DNA from 2 places in the Shewanella sp. S1-49-MNA-CIBAN-0167 genome. Region 2 is predicted to be linked to the other one. Evidence: predicted binding sites of a transcription regulator. Region 2 holds the regulator's gene; the other holds the start of a gene.

Region 1 (7,554 bases), on a different contig from region 2:
CAACAGACTTCTGCATGTTCACCCAAAGCCCAATTGGGTACTTGTTGAAGATCGCCAAATTTATCTCGCTCACCTTGAACAATTAACATCGGGTGAGAATTGTGTTGAATCGGCGCAAGTCGTGGCTCGCCACCTTTTAGCGGAATAAAAGGGTATCCCAAACACACTACTGCAGTAATTTTATTGACGACATCGGCAATAAGTGGCTGCTGTAGTTGATGATCTGTGCTGGCCAATATCGCCGACATACGACCGCCCATTGACTTACCCATCAGGATAATCCGCTGGCAATTGATCAGGCCAAGCGCCATCTTCTGCTCAATATCCATGAGAACTTGTTCATAGTGCGCGAGTAATTTAGGCGCTCGATCAGGCGGTCGACGTTTACCATCTTGCATATTGGCTTGCATATACAAGAAATTAAATCGGTATACTTGATAGCCTTGAGCGACTAATTTATCTGTCATTGAAATCATAAACCCATGATGCATATTGGCACCTGCGCCATGAGCAAAAATAATCAAGGTATCGCTTTTAGGGCCTTGTAACAGATAATCATGGGCTAACAAAGGCGTATTATCCGCTAAGCAACTCACTTCGCGACTCCTCTGCAAACATATCCAACATCCATTCTCTAAAGGCTGAAATTTTACCTATCTCAGAATGGTTTTGTTGACACACTAAGTAATAAGCCTCTTTGCTCACCAAAACCTCAGAAAACGGGCACACTAAGCGCCCAGCCTTGATATCAGGTCTGGCAAGTACGCTATAACCTAATGCCACACCTTGGCCATGCACCGCTGCTTGAAGCACTAATGAGGAATGGCTAAATATAGGCCCTTGATTGACATTAATATCGCTCACGCCACACTGTCTAAACCATGCCTGCCAATCTTGACGGTTTGAATCATGTAACAAGGTATGGAATTTTAAATCACTGGGTTGAGCTAACGGTTTAGCACTATTGAGTAATAATGGCGAACAGACAGGGATCAACACTTCGTTACGCAGTTTATCGGCGCGTAATCCAGGCCAATTACCTTGGCCGTAATAAATGGCAACATCTACATCGTCGGTTAACGAATTGGCATTACTATCAACGGCTTTAATACGCACATCAATATCAGGATTTTTTTCGCTAAACTTAGCTAAACGTGGCACTAACCATTGAATGGCAAAACTTGGAGACATACTGACCGTTAACGATCCTACCGCACTGCGGGCAAGCAGACGATTAGTCGCCTCCCCTAGCTCAATAAAAATATCTTTAATGTCCAGAAAATAACTTTGGCCTTCTTCTGTTAACAATAAGGATCTATTTTTACGTCTAAACAGCTTTAGCCCTAAAAAATCTTCTAATGCTTTAATCTGATGACTCACTGCAGCCTGTGTGACAAACAACTCTTCTGCGGCGCGGGTAAAGCTCAAATGTCTTGCTGCAGCTTCAAATGCTTTAACAGCATTCAAAGGCGGTAATCGTTTAGACATAGTGATCAATCCCTCATTTTTAATTAGTTTTTCTAATGATTATCGTTATTTTTATGTCGTTTGTAAAGCACACCGTGTTTGGGTAAATTAGCATCATTGACAACATCACTAGGGTCGCTGCGCTGCTAGAGCAGACTTCGTCATTGCTAGGTTCGCTTCGCTGCTAGAGCGGACTTCGTCATTGCTAGGATCGCTTCGCTTCTAGAGCGGACTTCGTCCTGCTAGGATCGCTGCGCTTCTAGGGACAGCTTCGCTGCTAAGATTGAGTCGCTGCGCGACTAGGATATTGGCTTGTCATCTAGCACTGCTTGGCTGTTGATTGTATAGCCTCTAGCCGCGTAGCGTCCTAGCAGCGCAGCGCTCTAGGCTCTTAGATTGTCATCGCTTGATATCGCTCGTTACCGCTTGTCATCTAGCACTGCTTGGCTGTTGATTGTATAGCATCTAGCCGCGTAGCGTCCTAGCAGTGCAGCGCTCTAGGCTCTTAGATTGTCATCTAGCACTGCTTGGCTTTTGATTGTATAGCATCTAGCCGCGTAGCGTCCTAGCAGCGCAGCGCTCTAGGCTCTTAGATTGTCATCGCTTGATATCGCTCGTTACCGTTTATTAACCAGCATTTAGGTACATTAACTTACCGATTTAGATAACGCCGAAATTATCGTATCGCCCGCACAAAGTCTAAGGACGATACACTTTTACGTTCGTATAGCCCTGCTCAACAAGGTATAAGGCCTGCAGTTTACTCATTACCCCACGATCACAATATAATAGATACGTTTTAGAGCTGTCTAAATCAGCAAATTGGGTCGCTAACTTAAAGAATGGGATCGCTTTAATCATCACATTATCAATTGATAATGGATCTTTTTCTTCTTCTTCAGGTGCACGAACGTCAATAATGATTTCGCCTGACGCCACATCTTTAACTGTTTCGGTTTCAGTCACTTGTTGATCCATCTCCGCTTCAATATCACGAACATCCATCACCACTGCAGACTCAATGATGCGATCAATCAAGTCTTCAGAAAACTTAAGCTCTTCAGCTTCAATCTTAGACAATACCGCTTTAACCGTCGGCTTTTGTGAAATAACACCACAATACTCAGGAATAGACTTAGCAAATTCTTCAGTGCCAATCACACGGCTCTGATTAATAATGTCTTGTTTGTCCATTGCGATAAGTGGGCGTAAAATCAATAACTCAGTGCTGCGGTCAATCACATTCAAGTTGGTCAGCGTTTGACTCGATACCTGACCTAAGCTTTCTCCCGTGACTAACGCTTGAATGCCGAATTTGTCCGCAATACGCGTTGCCGCGCGCATCATCATACGCTTAAGTACAACCCCCATCTGACCGTTATCAATACGTTCAAGGATCTCTTCAACCACAGGCTCAAATGGCACTGACACAAAACGTACTTTGTGCGACTCACCATACTTTTTCCACAAGTGATAAGCCACTTGCTTAACGCCAATTTCGTGTTGAGCGCCACCTAAATTAAAGAAACAGTAATGGGTACGGGCGCCTTTCTTAATAAACTGAAAACTCGACACGCCAGAATCAAAACCGCCCGAAATAAGCGACAATACATCTTCTTGGGTCGCCATAGGGAAACCGCCTAATCCTTCAATACGACGCTCGACCATGTAAAGCTTATCTTGATTGATTTCAAGATTAACGGTCACATCAGGGTTTTTAAGCTTTACCCCAAGCGCCTCTGTGTGCTGGTTTAACCCGCCACCCACATAACGCTCAACATCGATTGAATTAAAATCATGATTACCAGAACGTTTTACGCGAACACAAAATGTTTTACCTGCAATTTCATCACGATACCTTGGTAAAGCCTGCTGATAAATATGATCTATCGAATCAAAACTGTACTCACTCACTTGCACAACGTGAGCAATACCTGGAATACAAGCTAAACGCTCTGCAAAAGCATCACATAATTCCGGTTTATCGGCAGGTACATTAACTAAAATACGATCATATAAACGTTGTACTTTGGCATCGTCATCCACTTTTTTAAGTACATTACGGATATTGGTTTCGAGCATTTTGGTAAAGCGCATTCTTACCGACTTGCTCTTCATCATAATTTCAGGGTACAGCTTTACAATAAACTTCATGGGGCGTCCGCAGGTATCACCACCACAATAGCTCAGCATTCAGCATTGCTAGACAAAAAGATGGTAACACTTTGATAATAAATTAAAAAAAATAGCAAAACCTTGTCTACTTGATTAACATAGGTAATCCAGCATATAGCAAAGCGTAAGCAATAATTCGCGGATCATACCAAATGATGCCTATTAACCAAACATATTCACTTTTTTATCTGTTATTTCTCAGCAAAACCGCTGTTACAGCACATTTCTAATACAAAAAAGCACAATCTCTGTAACCTGCAGAGATTGCGCTTATGCCTATCCTTTGATGACGAGCTATTGAGTCACTATAATTTCATTCGATTGTTTCGCTTTACCTTGTTCAATGGCAATTTCAACACGCCGATTTCGAGCTTGATTCTCTTTAGAATCATTGGGTACCAAAGGTCGATTAGAAGCCTCTCCAACCACTTTCATCCTTGATTCATCAAAACCAGTGACTGTTCTTAATTCATGAGCCACCGAAACAGCACGTTGACTTGATAGCGCCCAGTTTGAACTGTAAAGCTCATTACTGATATCAGCACCGTCAGTATGACCCGATACCGTAACAATCCCAGGAACATCTTTTAATAACTCACCAATTGAACGCACAATCGGTTTAAACTTAGGTTGTAAAAAGCCAGATCCAGAAGTAAATGAGCCTTTCTCACGAATACGAATTATAATTTGCTGACCTAAAGATTCAATTTCAATGGCACCATCAACAATTTCTTCGTTGAGCTTCTCAGCCATTTTTTTCACTTGATCGTTAATATTTTCTTGCGCAGATGCGGCCGCTTTTTTAATGGCTTCAGCTTCTTGCTGGGCCGTTGCAGCGGCATTACCACCACGCTGTTCACCACTTTGCTTTTGAGTACCCCCCGCACTGTCCTCTTCACCGGCCTGATATTCAATGGTCGGTTGAGTCATTTCATTGGTTTGTTGATTAATGATCTCAATTGGCGTGGGATCGGGTCTACCAGGGCGAAATTCAAGCGCGATAACCGATGTCCCCTTAGGAATGTCTTTTACTTCAACTTTGTTTTGTACCCCAAATGCATACTTCATTGAGCCGGCGATTTGTTTAAACTTCATCACGTCCATTTCAGAGAACGCTAACAGCAACACGAAGAAACACATCAGCAAGGACATTAGGTCAGCAAAGGTGGCCAGCCATTTTGGGGCACCCGCAGGTGGACAATCACACTTGGCCTTAGCCATGAGTTACTCTCCGTCCGTTGTATCGATTTCACGGGATTTTTCAGTCAAGTAATTTTTCAAGAAGCCTTCAATCACCCGGGGGTTTTGTCCATCTTGAATCGCTAATACCGCGTCCATAATTAAATTTCGGTTAAGCAATTCTTCATTCATCCGCAATGATAATTTATCCGCCATTGGGATGGCGATCATGTTGGCAATTACCGCACCATAAAGAGTGGTTAACAATGCAACCGCCATTGAGGGCCCTATCGATTTTGGATCATCCATATTAGATAACATCGCCACCAAACCAACCAGCGTACCAATCATTCCCATCGCGGGGGCTACATCACCCATGGCTTTAAAAATACTAATCCCAGTATTGTGGCGATCTTCGGTCAACGCAATATCTTTTTCAAGCGCGTTACGCACCACTTCACCATCATGACCATCAACTAACATATCGATAGCTTTTTGCATAAAACTGTTGGTAATGACCGCCTCTTCTAATGCTAAAAATCCGCCTTTACGGGCAGCATCAGCCATAGTGACAGACTGCTCAATCAAATCCTCAGGTTTATCTAATTTAAACATGAAGGCTTTCATACCAATCTTTATCGAACCCAAAAATTGCTTTAGGTTAAATTTCATCATCACTACAAATAAAGAGCCTGCTACAACAATCAAAATTGACGGTACATCGATAAATAATCCGAGACCACCACTGGTGATCATCGCGCCAATAATAAATGCAAAAGCACCGATAATACCTATTAGGGTAGCTAAATCCACAACCTCTCCTCAATCGCAGTCATCACGCTGCTTATTTGTGCGATTTTATCGCGCTGTTCGTACAAATTAAATAACTCGAACATTCTGGCATCTATTGATGCAAATCACATTGCCCATCGTTATGTATTACAGTAAAAAATTCAATACTAATTTACGCTATCTATTTCAAACCCTAACGTCTTATCGGTCAAACTTGGCGCAAGTTTAGCCTGTTTTGCACATTCTAAACAAAATTCAATAACAAAGCGTGCTGTTGAGCAAATAACCAGCGACTGTATTTGACCGATACGCTGGGCTGATATACCTTGTCTCACGCTGAATGAAAGGAATAATAATCGTGGCTAAAAAACCAGAAAATCTCAGTTTTGAACAATCATTAACTGAGCTTGAAACCATTGTTGCTCATTTAGAGCAAGGTGAAGTGTCGCTCGATGACGCGCTTAAACAATTTGAGCGAGGCATTAAGTTAGTCCGTCAAAGCCAAGGAAAGCTTGAACAAGCACAGCAAAAAGTCTCTATCTTATTAAATGAAGATGATGCTGAATTAGCACCGTTCACTATAGAAAGTGAATAATCGTCAACATAGTGTTATTGAATAATAGGTCTTGATACGTGTTAGCTAAAGCGATAACAAAATACCAAAAGCGCGTTAATACTATTCTTAACGCGCATTTAAGCCAGCTTGATGGTGCTGCACCAGACTTAAAGGCGGCAATGCTTCATGGTGCATTATTAGGCGGCAAACGCATTAGGCCATTTTTGGTCTACAGTGTGGGTGACATGCTTGGCGTCAATATTAATGCACTTGATAAAGCCGCCGCAGCCATTGAGTGTATTCATGCTTACTCGTTAATACACGATGACTTACCGGCCATGGACAATGATGCACTCCGACGCGGTCAACCCACGGTTCATATTGCATTTAATGAAGCTAACGCCATTTTAGCTGGTGACGCGCTGCAAACATTGGCCTTTGAAATAATCACCGCACCGTGTAACGATTTACGACCTGAACAACAATTGGCCATGGTCAGGGCATTAGCAAAAGCCTCTGGATATCGAGGAATGTGCGGTGGGCAAGCGATTGATCTGAGTGCCACCGATCACCGTATAGATTTAGACCGATTAACCGAATTACATAATAAAAAAACCGGCGCGTTAATCAGTTGTGCCGTCGAACTTGCTTTAATTGCGGCAGATTTACCCGATGAGCACTATCAACTGATGATGAAATACGCCCAAAGCCTTGGATTGGCCTTTCAAGTGCAAGACGATATCTTAGATATTACCGCAAGCACCGAAGAGTTAGGCAAACCTCAAGGCAGTGATGAACAATCCAACAAAAGCACTTTTCCTAAACTATTAGGTCTCGATGGTGCCAAAGCCTGTGCAGAACAACTAATACAAGATGCACTATCAGCGCTGACTAAATTACCATATAATAGTCAGTTAATTGCAGACTTCGCCCACTATATTATTGAGCGAAGATTATAATAAAGAGTCAGAAAATCTCGCTATGATTTTTGATATTGCTAAATTTCCAGTACTAGCGAAAGCTAATACACCAGAAGAATTAAGGAAGTTACCTCAAGGTTTACTTCCACAAGTCTCTGATGAATTGAGACAATTCTTACTTCAGTCCGTTGGTATTTCAAGCGGACATTTTGCTTCTGGCTTAGGCACAGTTGAATTAACTGTGGCACTTCATTATGTCTACAACACCCCATTTGATCGGTTAGTGTGGGATGTAGGACATCAAGCTTACCCACATAAAATCCTCACTGATCGCCGCGAACAAATGCACACCATTCGACAAAAAAATGGTCTGCATCCATTCCCATGGCGTGAGGAAAGCCCATATGACACCTTTAGTGTCGGTCACTCAGGCACGTCTATCAGTGCAGCATTGGGGATGGCGAT
Region 2 (7,919 bases):
ATTTCCATGGTTTTCACCATACGCTCGAGTCCTTTTATAGCCAAAAACTCAGTCTGGACAGGAATAATAATGTGATGACTCGCGGCTAATGCATTCACCATTAACACCCCTAACACTGGCGGACAATCGATAATAGCCACATCATATGTATCTTTAAGCAATGCCAATAAGTTGCGCAGCACTAACCCCATGCCTTCTTGATGGCCTAATGACCTATCGAGTGTTGCTAACGCCATATTAGCCGGAATAATATCGAGGCCCTGTATTTGAGTAGGAATCACATTTTGTAAAATAAACTCTTTAGTCAGTTTCTGATGATTCAAAAAAACATCATAAAGCGAACAAGGCACTTCGTCTGAATCAATACCTAAGTAATAGCCCAATGAAGCGTGAGGATCAGTGTCAATCATCAGCACTCGTTGGCCACGCTTAACCAGTGCTCCGGCTAAACTGGCTACAGTGGTGGTTTTACCTACGCCACCTTTTTGGTTAGCTACCGTCCATATTTTCAAAAAAGCCTCTCAGGTCATTATAATGATGCTGTTATGGAATACTGACTAGTGTTTGTCTTGTTTATCATCGCGGGTTGTTACACGGATCCCACCGTTAGGTAAACGGATAACCTTAACCCCTTGATCATTTTCTGACATAACGACCTCTTGATCCTTCCATTTAGCAGGAGTATCAATATCGTACTTAACCTTATCAACTTCAATCAGCTGACCACCATCTAAAGCACCCGGACCAAACAGCGCACTTTGCGCGTGTTCCTTGCCAGCCGACGCTATAATTGCTTGAGTTTGTTCAGGATGCATAGTTAGCCAATCAGCAATATTCGCTGCTTGATCTTCTGGTACCATCAACAACACTTGAGATGCGGTTAAACGGGCGACATCTTGTTGTAATGAAGCCACTTTTTGATGGGCATCAACATATAAACCTGCTAATACGAAGATCATTATGAAGGATAAAAACAACCCTAGCATTTGCTTAGTCTTTAACGAGTACTCAGGCTTAGCCACGACTAGACTCTTTTAAAATGGCTTCAGCCATATTGTCTAATGAAATAGAGTGAGTCGCGATACCGGTTGAGAACACAGCTTGAGGCATACCGTATACCACACAACTTGCTTCATCTTGTGCCCAAATAGTGGCACCCATAGACTTTAACATTCTGGCCCCTTCTCTACCGTCAGCCCCCATACCCGTTAACACAACAGCCAAAACATCACCGCCAAAAGCTTTAGATGCTGAAGCAAAAGTAATATCAACGGACGGTTTATAATTCATTTCATGGGTTCCAGAGACGATTTTCAACCTGCCAGTAGAACCATTTCGCTCAATCATCAGTTGCATGCCTCCGGGTGCTAAATAAGCACAGCCAGGACGCATAACATCGCCATTTGCGGCTTCTTTCACATCAATTTTGCACAAGGTATTTAAGCGTGCCGCAAAGGCTGGGGTAAACGCCGCAGGCATGTGCTGGATCAACACAATAGGATGAGGATAATTGGCTGGAAATGCCGTTAACACCTTCTGTAATGCGACCGGCCCACCGGTTGATGTCCCAATCAATAATGCTCTATATTGCTTACCGCTGGCTCGAATAGACGATACTGAAGACGTTGTTGGATTGGCGGTTTGGCGATCAGCGGGTGCACTCGGTGCACTCGATAGACTGGAACGGGCTGCAACTGGTGCGGCATGTGGGGGCAAACGACTACTTAATGGTCGATGAGAGGTATGGGTATCTGCGGCAGTCGTCGTTGCTCTACGAGGTTGCGGTAATGATGTAGTCGATAACGAGCTAGAACGATACATCCTGCGTCGACCTAATGCTTTAATTCGTTGTTGTAACAACAGTATCGCATCGTCTTTATTTGTCGCAATATCCTCAAAGCGTTTTGGCAGAAAATCCAATGCACCAGCGTCTAACGCATCCAGTGTCGCTTTAGCGCCATCATGAGTTAACGATGAAAACATCAAAATAGGGGTAGGATTATTCGCCATGATTTCACGAACAGCCGTTATCCCATCCATCACAGGCATCTCAATGTCCATCGTAATGACTTGAGGCTTTAATTTTGCAGCCATCTCAACAGCTTCTTTACCATTAACAGCAACGGCAACAACTTCGAGATCAGGATCTTGATTGACAATCTCACTGACTCGACGTCGAAAAAAGCTAGAATCATCTACAACTAGTACTTTTATGGCCATTTAATTCCTTAAATAATGGAACTTTTATTATTACTTTTTACTTTTAGCGTAGTGTTTTAGCAGCCCTGGCACATCTAAAATAAGTGCAATGCCACCATCGGATGTAATTGTCGCACCCGCCATTCCAGGCGTGCCTTGTAACATACTGCCAAGTGGCTTAATAACAACTTCTTCTTGTCCAATCAATGCATCAACAACGAAGCCAATCTGCATAGTACCAAGCTGAACAATCACAACATGACCATGCTTCTTATCACCATGTTTAAAGGTTGATTTTTTGCTGTGTAACCATTTTTCTAGATAAAATAATGGCACGGCCTTATTACGGAAAATAACCGTCAATTGACCATCAACAATATTGGTTTTTGTTATATCTAAATTAAAGATTTCATTCACACTCGTTAACGGCAGTGCAAAGACTTGATTGGACACTTCAATCATCAATGTCGGCATAATCGCCAAGGTTAATGGCACTTTAATTTCAAGTATGGTGCCCTTACCTTTCATCGAATCAATATAAACCGTACCGTTAAGTTGGTTGATGCGGGTTTTCACCACATCCATACCCACTCCACGGCCTGAAATATCTGAAACTTCAACTTTGGTTGAAAAGCCTGGAGCAAAAATCAGGTTATAAGCTTCGTTATCGGTCATTCTCGCGGCGGCATCTTCATCTAACACACCACGACTTATCGCAATCTGTTTTAGCTTCTCAGGGTCCATCCCCGCGCCATCATCCTCAATTTTAAGCAGGATGTGGTCACCTTCTTGGCTAGCCGATAAGGTAATCGTGCCCGTTCGAGATTTACCACTTGCTTCACGAGTAATCGGCATTTCGATACCGTGATCGACTGAGTTTCGCACCAAGTGGACCAAAGGATCGGCTAACGCCTCAACTAAATTTTTATCAAGATCGGTATCTTCACCAATCATGACTAAATTAATTTCTTTATTTAAGGTGCGGGCCATATCTCGAACAACACGAGGGAATCGGCCAAACACTTTCTTGATAGGCTGCATGCGGGTTTTCATCACTGCGCCTTGCAAATCAGCAGTGACTAAATCAAGGTTAGCAAGAGCCTTAGACATTTCCTCATCTTCACGATTAATGCCTAAGCTAACCAGTCGGTTACGAACTAAGACCAACTCACCAACCATATTCATGATGTCGTCTAACCGAGCGGTATCAACACGAACGGTTGTCTCACCTTGCGGAACAGAAGGCGCCTTAGGAGCAACTGCCGGGGCAGATGATGCTACGGGCTTAACAACTGGTGTTGCCGTCGGTTTTACCACTGGGGGAGCGACCACTTTATTGGACTCTACAGCGGTAGTTGATTGTGGTTTAACTACCGGCGCAGTACCTTTACCGTGTAATTCATCTAAAAGACGTTCAAATTCATCGTCAGTGAATTCATCAGAATCAACAAGAGGTTCAGCAACAGGCGGGGTAGCTGGTTTAGCTGAAACTACCGCTTCTGATTTAGCTTTAAACGATCCTGAGCCATGTAATTCATCTAACAATGCTTCAAATTCATCATCAGTAATGTCGTCACTACTATTGGTTACCGCAGACGTTGAATCGATATTGGCTTTTTTACTATCAGAAGCTTTAGATGAAGCAGGACTTTTGCCTGTACCATGTAAAGCATCAAGTAAAGCTTCAAATTCAGACTCATCAATTTCATCAATACTGCCTGAGCCGGATGTTTGCGCTGAGGGCATACTCATTTCTTCGATGGATTCAGGCTGGTTAAACTCAACAATATTTTCAATGGGTTCTGGCTCTCCTGCCGTCATTTCTGAAGGTAATGGTGCACCTGAACTTAATAATTTGAGTTTAGCGAGTAACGCAGGATCAGCGGAGTCTTGCTGCTGTCCCTGCTGAGTTTGAGCAAACATGGTATTAATCGCATCAACCGCTTGCAAAATAATATCCATTAACTCTGAATTTACGCCGCGTTTGCGGGTGCGTAAAAGGTCGAAGGTATTTTCAGCTTCATGACAAACATCAACCATTGGACCCAGACTTAAAAAACCAGCCCCACCTTTAACGGTGTGAAATCCACGGAAAATAGCATTAAGTAAATCACTGTCATCAGGATTATTTTCAAGAGTAACGAGCTGCTCCTGTAGAAGCTCTAAAATCTCACCAGCTTCAATTAAAAAGTCCTGGAGTATCTCTTCATCAACATCAAAAGACATTAAATTGACTCCTAATTAGAAACCCAGACTTGATAGCAGATCATCTACTTCATCTTGACCAGTAACCACATCTTCACGCCGTTCAGCATGCATAATGGGACCTTCTGCTTCTATTTTATTATCGTTTATAGTAGGCAATAATTCGCTAGCATTATCACCAAACACCGTTAGCATTGAAACCAAATTAGTTTCTACTTCACGAACTAAATCAATCACTCGACGGATCATTTGACCGGTCAAATCTTGAAAGTCTTGCGCCATTAAAATTTGATTTAACAGCTCGCGAAGGCGATTAGAGTCATGCTCGCTATGCGACATAAACTGTTGAACATCATGACAAAGTGACTTAAATTCACCCAATTCTATATCACGACGCATCAATTTATCCCACATGGGCGTCACTGATTGTATATTGCTAATGATGGTATCGGCCAAAGGAAGACATTCTTCAACTGCATCCATGGTTTTATTTGCAGCTTGTTCTGTCATATCGATAACATAGTTCAACCTTTCTTTAGCATCCGGTATTTCGGTATTCGCTAATTCAGATAAACGGTTATCAACTTTGAAATCTTTTAGTGCACTGTGGAGTTGTCGAGTTAACTTACCGACTTCTTCAAAAAGCTCACGCTGCAATGGCGTGGCAAGCTCTCTGATGTAATCATCAGCTTCTGCTTGATTACCCGAGGTAAGTAATTCAACAAGTTCTTGGGCTTGTTCAAGAGTGACCAAGCCCGATATTGATGCCTGCATGACTAATCCTTGGTTATGCGAGTCGTTCAAAGATTTTATCTAGCTTTTCTTTTAACGTAGCGGCGGTGAAAGGCTTTACTACATAACCATTTACACCAGCTTGCGCTGCAGCAATAATTTGTTCACGCTTAGCTTCAGCGGTTACCATCAATACAGGTAAATGCTTTAACGAATCATCAGCACGAATGGCTCTAAGTAAATCAATACCTTGCATTCCAGGCATGTTCCAGTCTGTTACTACAAAATCAAAATCGCCTTTTTGTAACATTGGTAGGGCTGTTGAGCCATCATCTGCTTCTTGAGTATTATTGTATCCCAAGTCTCGCAACAAGTTCTTAATGATACGCCTCATTGTTGAAAAATCGTCAACAATAAGAATCTTCATATTCTTGTCCAAGGTTTCCTCCGGTGAGCTGACTCTCGTTCGCTCTATATAAGTTATTATTCTTGTGTCCAATGCTTGAGTTTGGCTTTTAACCTGAGCATTGCCTGACTTAATATCTGGCTTACTCGCGATTCGCTAACTTCAAGGATTGCACCAATTTCTTTTAAATTTAATGCTTCGTCATAATATAACGACAGCACTAACGCATCTCTTTCTGGCAATGTCTTAATTGCTTCAACCAATGCAGATTGAAATTGAATTTCAGCAAGCGAGTCAAAGGTTTCATCTGGCGATTCGTTGTCTGTGATTAACACATCTTGCGCAACACCAAGATCTTCTATACCGATGATTTTACCAACAGAAACATCATTTAAGATGTGATGGTATTCATCAAGCGACATATCAAGTTTTTCTGCAATTTCAGTATCATGAGCATCACGTCCAAGCTTCTGCCCTAATTCATCAATCACTTGTGCTACACGACGATTATTACGATGAACTGAGCGTGGAACCCAGTCACCTCGGCGAATTTCATCTATCATTGCACCACGAATTCGGATACCAGCAAAGGTTTCAAATTTGGCCCCTTTACTATCATCAAATTTTGATGAGGCCTCAAGCAACCCCATCATCCCAGCTTGTAATAGGTCATCGAGTTGCACCGATGCTGGTAATCTTGCCAGCATATGATGAGCAATTCTTTTAACCAGCGGTGCATACTGTTCAACAATAGATGTTTTGTTATCGAACTGAGTATACGCTGCGGCTTTATTCACCCGTTCTTCCTTCTTGTATCGGCTTACGTTGTACAAGACGTTCAACAAAGAATTCTAAATGGCCGCCGGGCTGTTGTGGCACCGGCCAAGTCATAATTTTATTGGCTAATCCATGGTAAGCAATAGCTGAAGGAGATTTAGGATACGCTTCAACAACTAACTTTTGCTTACGAACCGCTTTACGTAAATTCTCATCAAAGGGTATTGTTGCAACCAGCTCTAAAGCAACATCTAAAAATCTATCGGTCACTTTACTCAGTTTTGCAAATAATTCCATACCTTCTCGCAAACTACGCACCATATTTGCCACAATTTTGAAGTGGAACACACCATGCTCGCGACTTAAAATTTTAATCAGCGCATAAGCATCGGTAATCGATGTCGGCTCGTCGCAAACGACAATTAATACATCCTGTGATGCACGAGAAAAACTCAGCACCATATCTGATATACCGGCAGCAGTATCAACAATTAAAATATCGAACTGAGTACGCATTTCACTAAATGCACGGATAAGTCCGGCATGTTGTGCTTGCGTCAATTCAACCATCGCTTGAGAACCTGACGTAGCAGGAACAATACCGATCCCTTTGGGTCCGCGCACAATGATGTCATCTAATTCGGCATCACCGGACAAAACATGAGATAAATTTTTCTCAGCGCGGATCCCCAGCATGACATCGACGTTGGCTAACCCTAAATCGGCATCAAGTACTAATACGCGTTTGCCTTTTTCAGCTAATGCAACGGCGGTATTAATTGACACACTGGTTTTGCCCACTCCGCCTTTACCACCGGATACGGCAATTACTTTAACTTTATCGTTATTTGGTTGATTCATCATACGTAAACCACTTGCTTGATCCCGTGTCATAACTTTACTCAAATGCATAGGCGTTGTCATTAGACCACGCTGTGTCTTGTGACGATTGTTGTTCTGTTTCATTTAATGCCGCCAGAGCCTGCTTAGCCAACTCTAGGGTATCAGCCACTTTCATGTCCTCAGGAACACGTTGACCGTCAGTAACATAGCTCAATGGTAACTCATTTTGAATCAATACGCTCAAAGCACCTGCAATTGATATTGATTCATCTAACTTGGTTAAAATCGCACCCGCTAATGGGATCCGTTTAAAATGTTCAACCGCATCTTGCAATACGCGACGTTGACCGGTCGCCGACAAGACTAAGTAGCTCCTAATTGGAATTCTACTATTGGCTGTTAAATTATCTAGTTGCTGATATAAACGCATATCTCGCTGCCCCATACCTGCCGTATCAATTAACACTAACTTACGATTTCTAAACTGATAAAGAATTTGTTCTAATTCAGTTAAATCATGTGCTTGTTTAACCGGACAGCCCATTATTTTGCCATAAGTGGCTAATTGCTCATAGGCGCCAATACGGTAATGATCTGTGGTAATCAATGCGACCTGCTCTGGTCCATGATGGGCGGCAAATCGGGCGGCAATTTTAGCTAAAGAAGTCGTTTTACCAACACCCGTAGGACCCACAAATGCCACAACACCACCCCGTTTGACAATATCATCGCCTTGGTTGTCGAGTAAGTTGGCTAA

What was found. The regulator FliA, encoded in region 2, starts transcription of late flagellar genes. The targets are predictions, from matches to a motif close to CTAAAGNTNNNNNNNNNNNNGCCGATA.
Region 1: the regulator FliA is predicted to act here: its motif matches at 5,816-5,842, upstream of pomA (flagellar motor protein PomA).

Annotation. Positions count from the first base shown of each region.
Region 1 is NZ_JBEOPO010000024.1:68,898-76,451, forward strand. Features, by position in the region: gene AAEZ00_RS12705 (alpha/beta family hydrolase) at 1-596, opposite strand, end outside; gene AAEZ00_RS12710 (transcriptional regulator GcvA) at 577-1,488, opposite strand; gene thiI (tRNA uracil 4-sulfurtransferase ThiI) at 2,167-3,621, opposite strand; gene AAEZ00_RS12720 (flagellar motor protein MotB) at 3,937-4,863, opposite strand; gene pomA (flagellar motor protein PomA) at 4,867-5,634, opposite strand; gene xseB (exodeoxyribonuclease VII small subunit) at 5,972-6,208, shown strand; gene ispA ((2E,6E)-farnesyl diphosphate synthase) at 6,247-7,128, shown strand; gene dxs (1-deoxy-D-xylulose-5-phosphate synthase) at 7,151-7,554, shown strand, end outside.
Region 2 is NZ_JBEOPO010000006.1:7,880-15,798, forward strand. Features, by position in the region: gene AAEZ00_RS03880 (ParA family protein) at 1-512, opposite strand, end outside; gene AAEZ00_RS03885 (membrane anchored protein in chemotaxis locus) at 558-1,022, opposite strand; gene AAEZ00_RS03890 (protein-glutamate methylesterase/protein-glutamine glutaminase) at 1,015-2,220, opposite strand; gene AAEZ00_RS03895 (chemotaxis protein CheA) at 2,251-4,425, opposite strand; gene AAEZ00_RS03900 (protein phosphatase CheZ) at 4,441-5,178, opposite strand; gene cheY (chemotaxis response regulator CheY) at 5,192-5,575, opposite strand; gene AAEZ00_RS03910 (RNA polymerase sigma factor FliA) at 5,620-6,339, opposite strand; gene AAEZ00_RS03915 (MinD/ParA family protein) at 6,332-7,213, opposite strand; gene flhF (flagellar biosynthesis GTPase FlhF) at 7,218-7,919, opposite strand, start outside.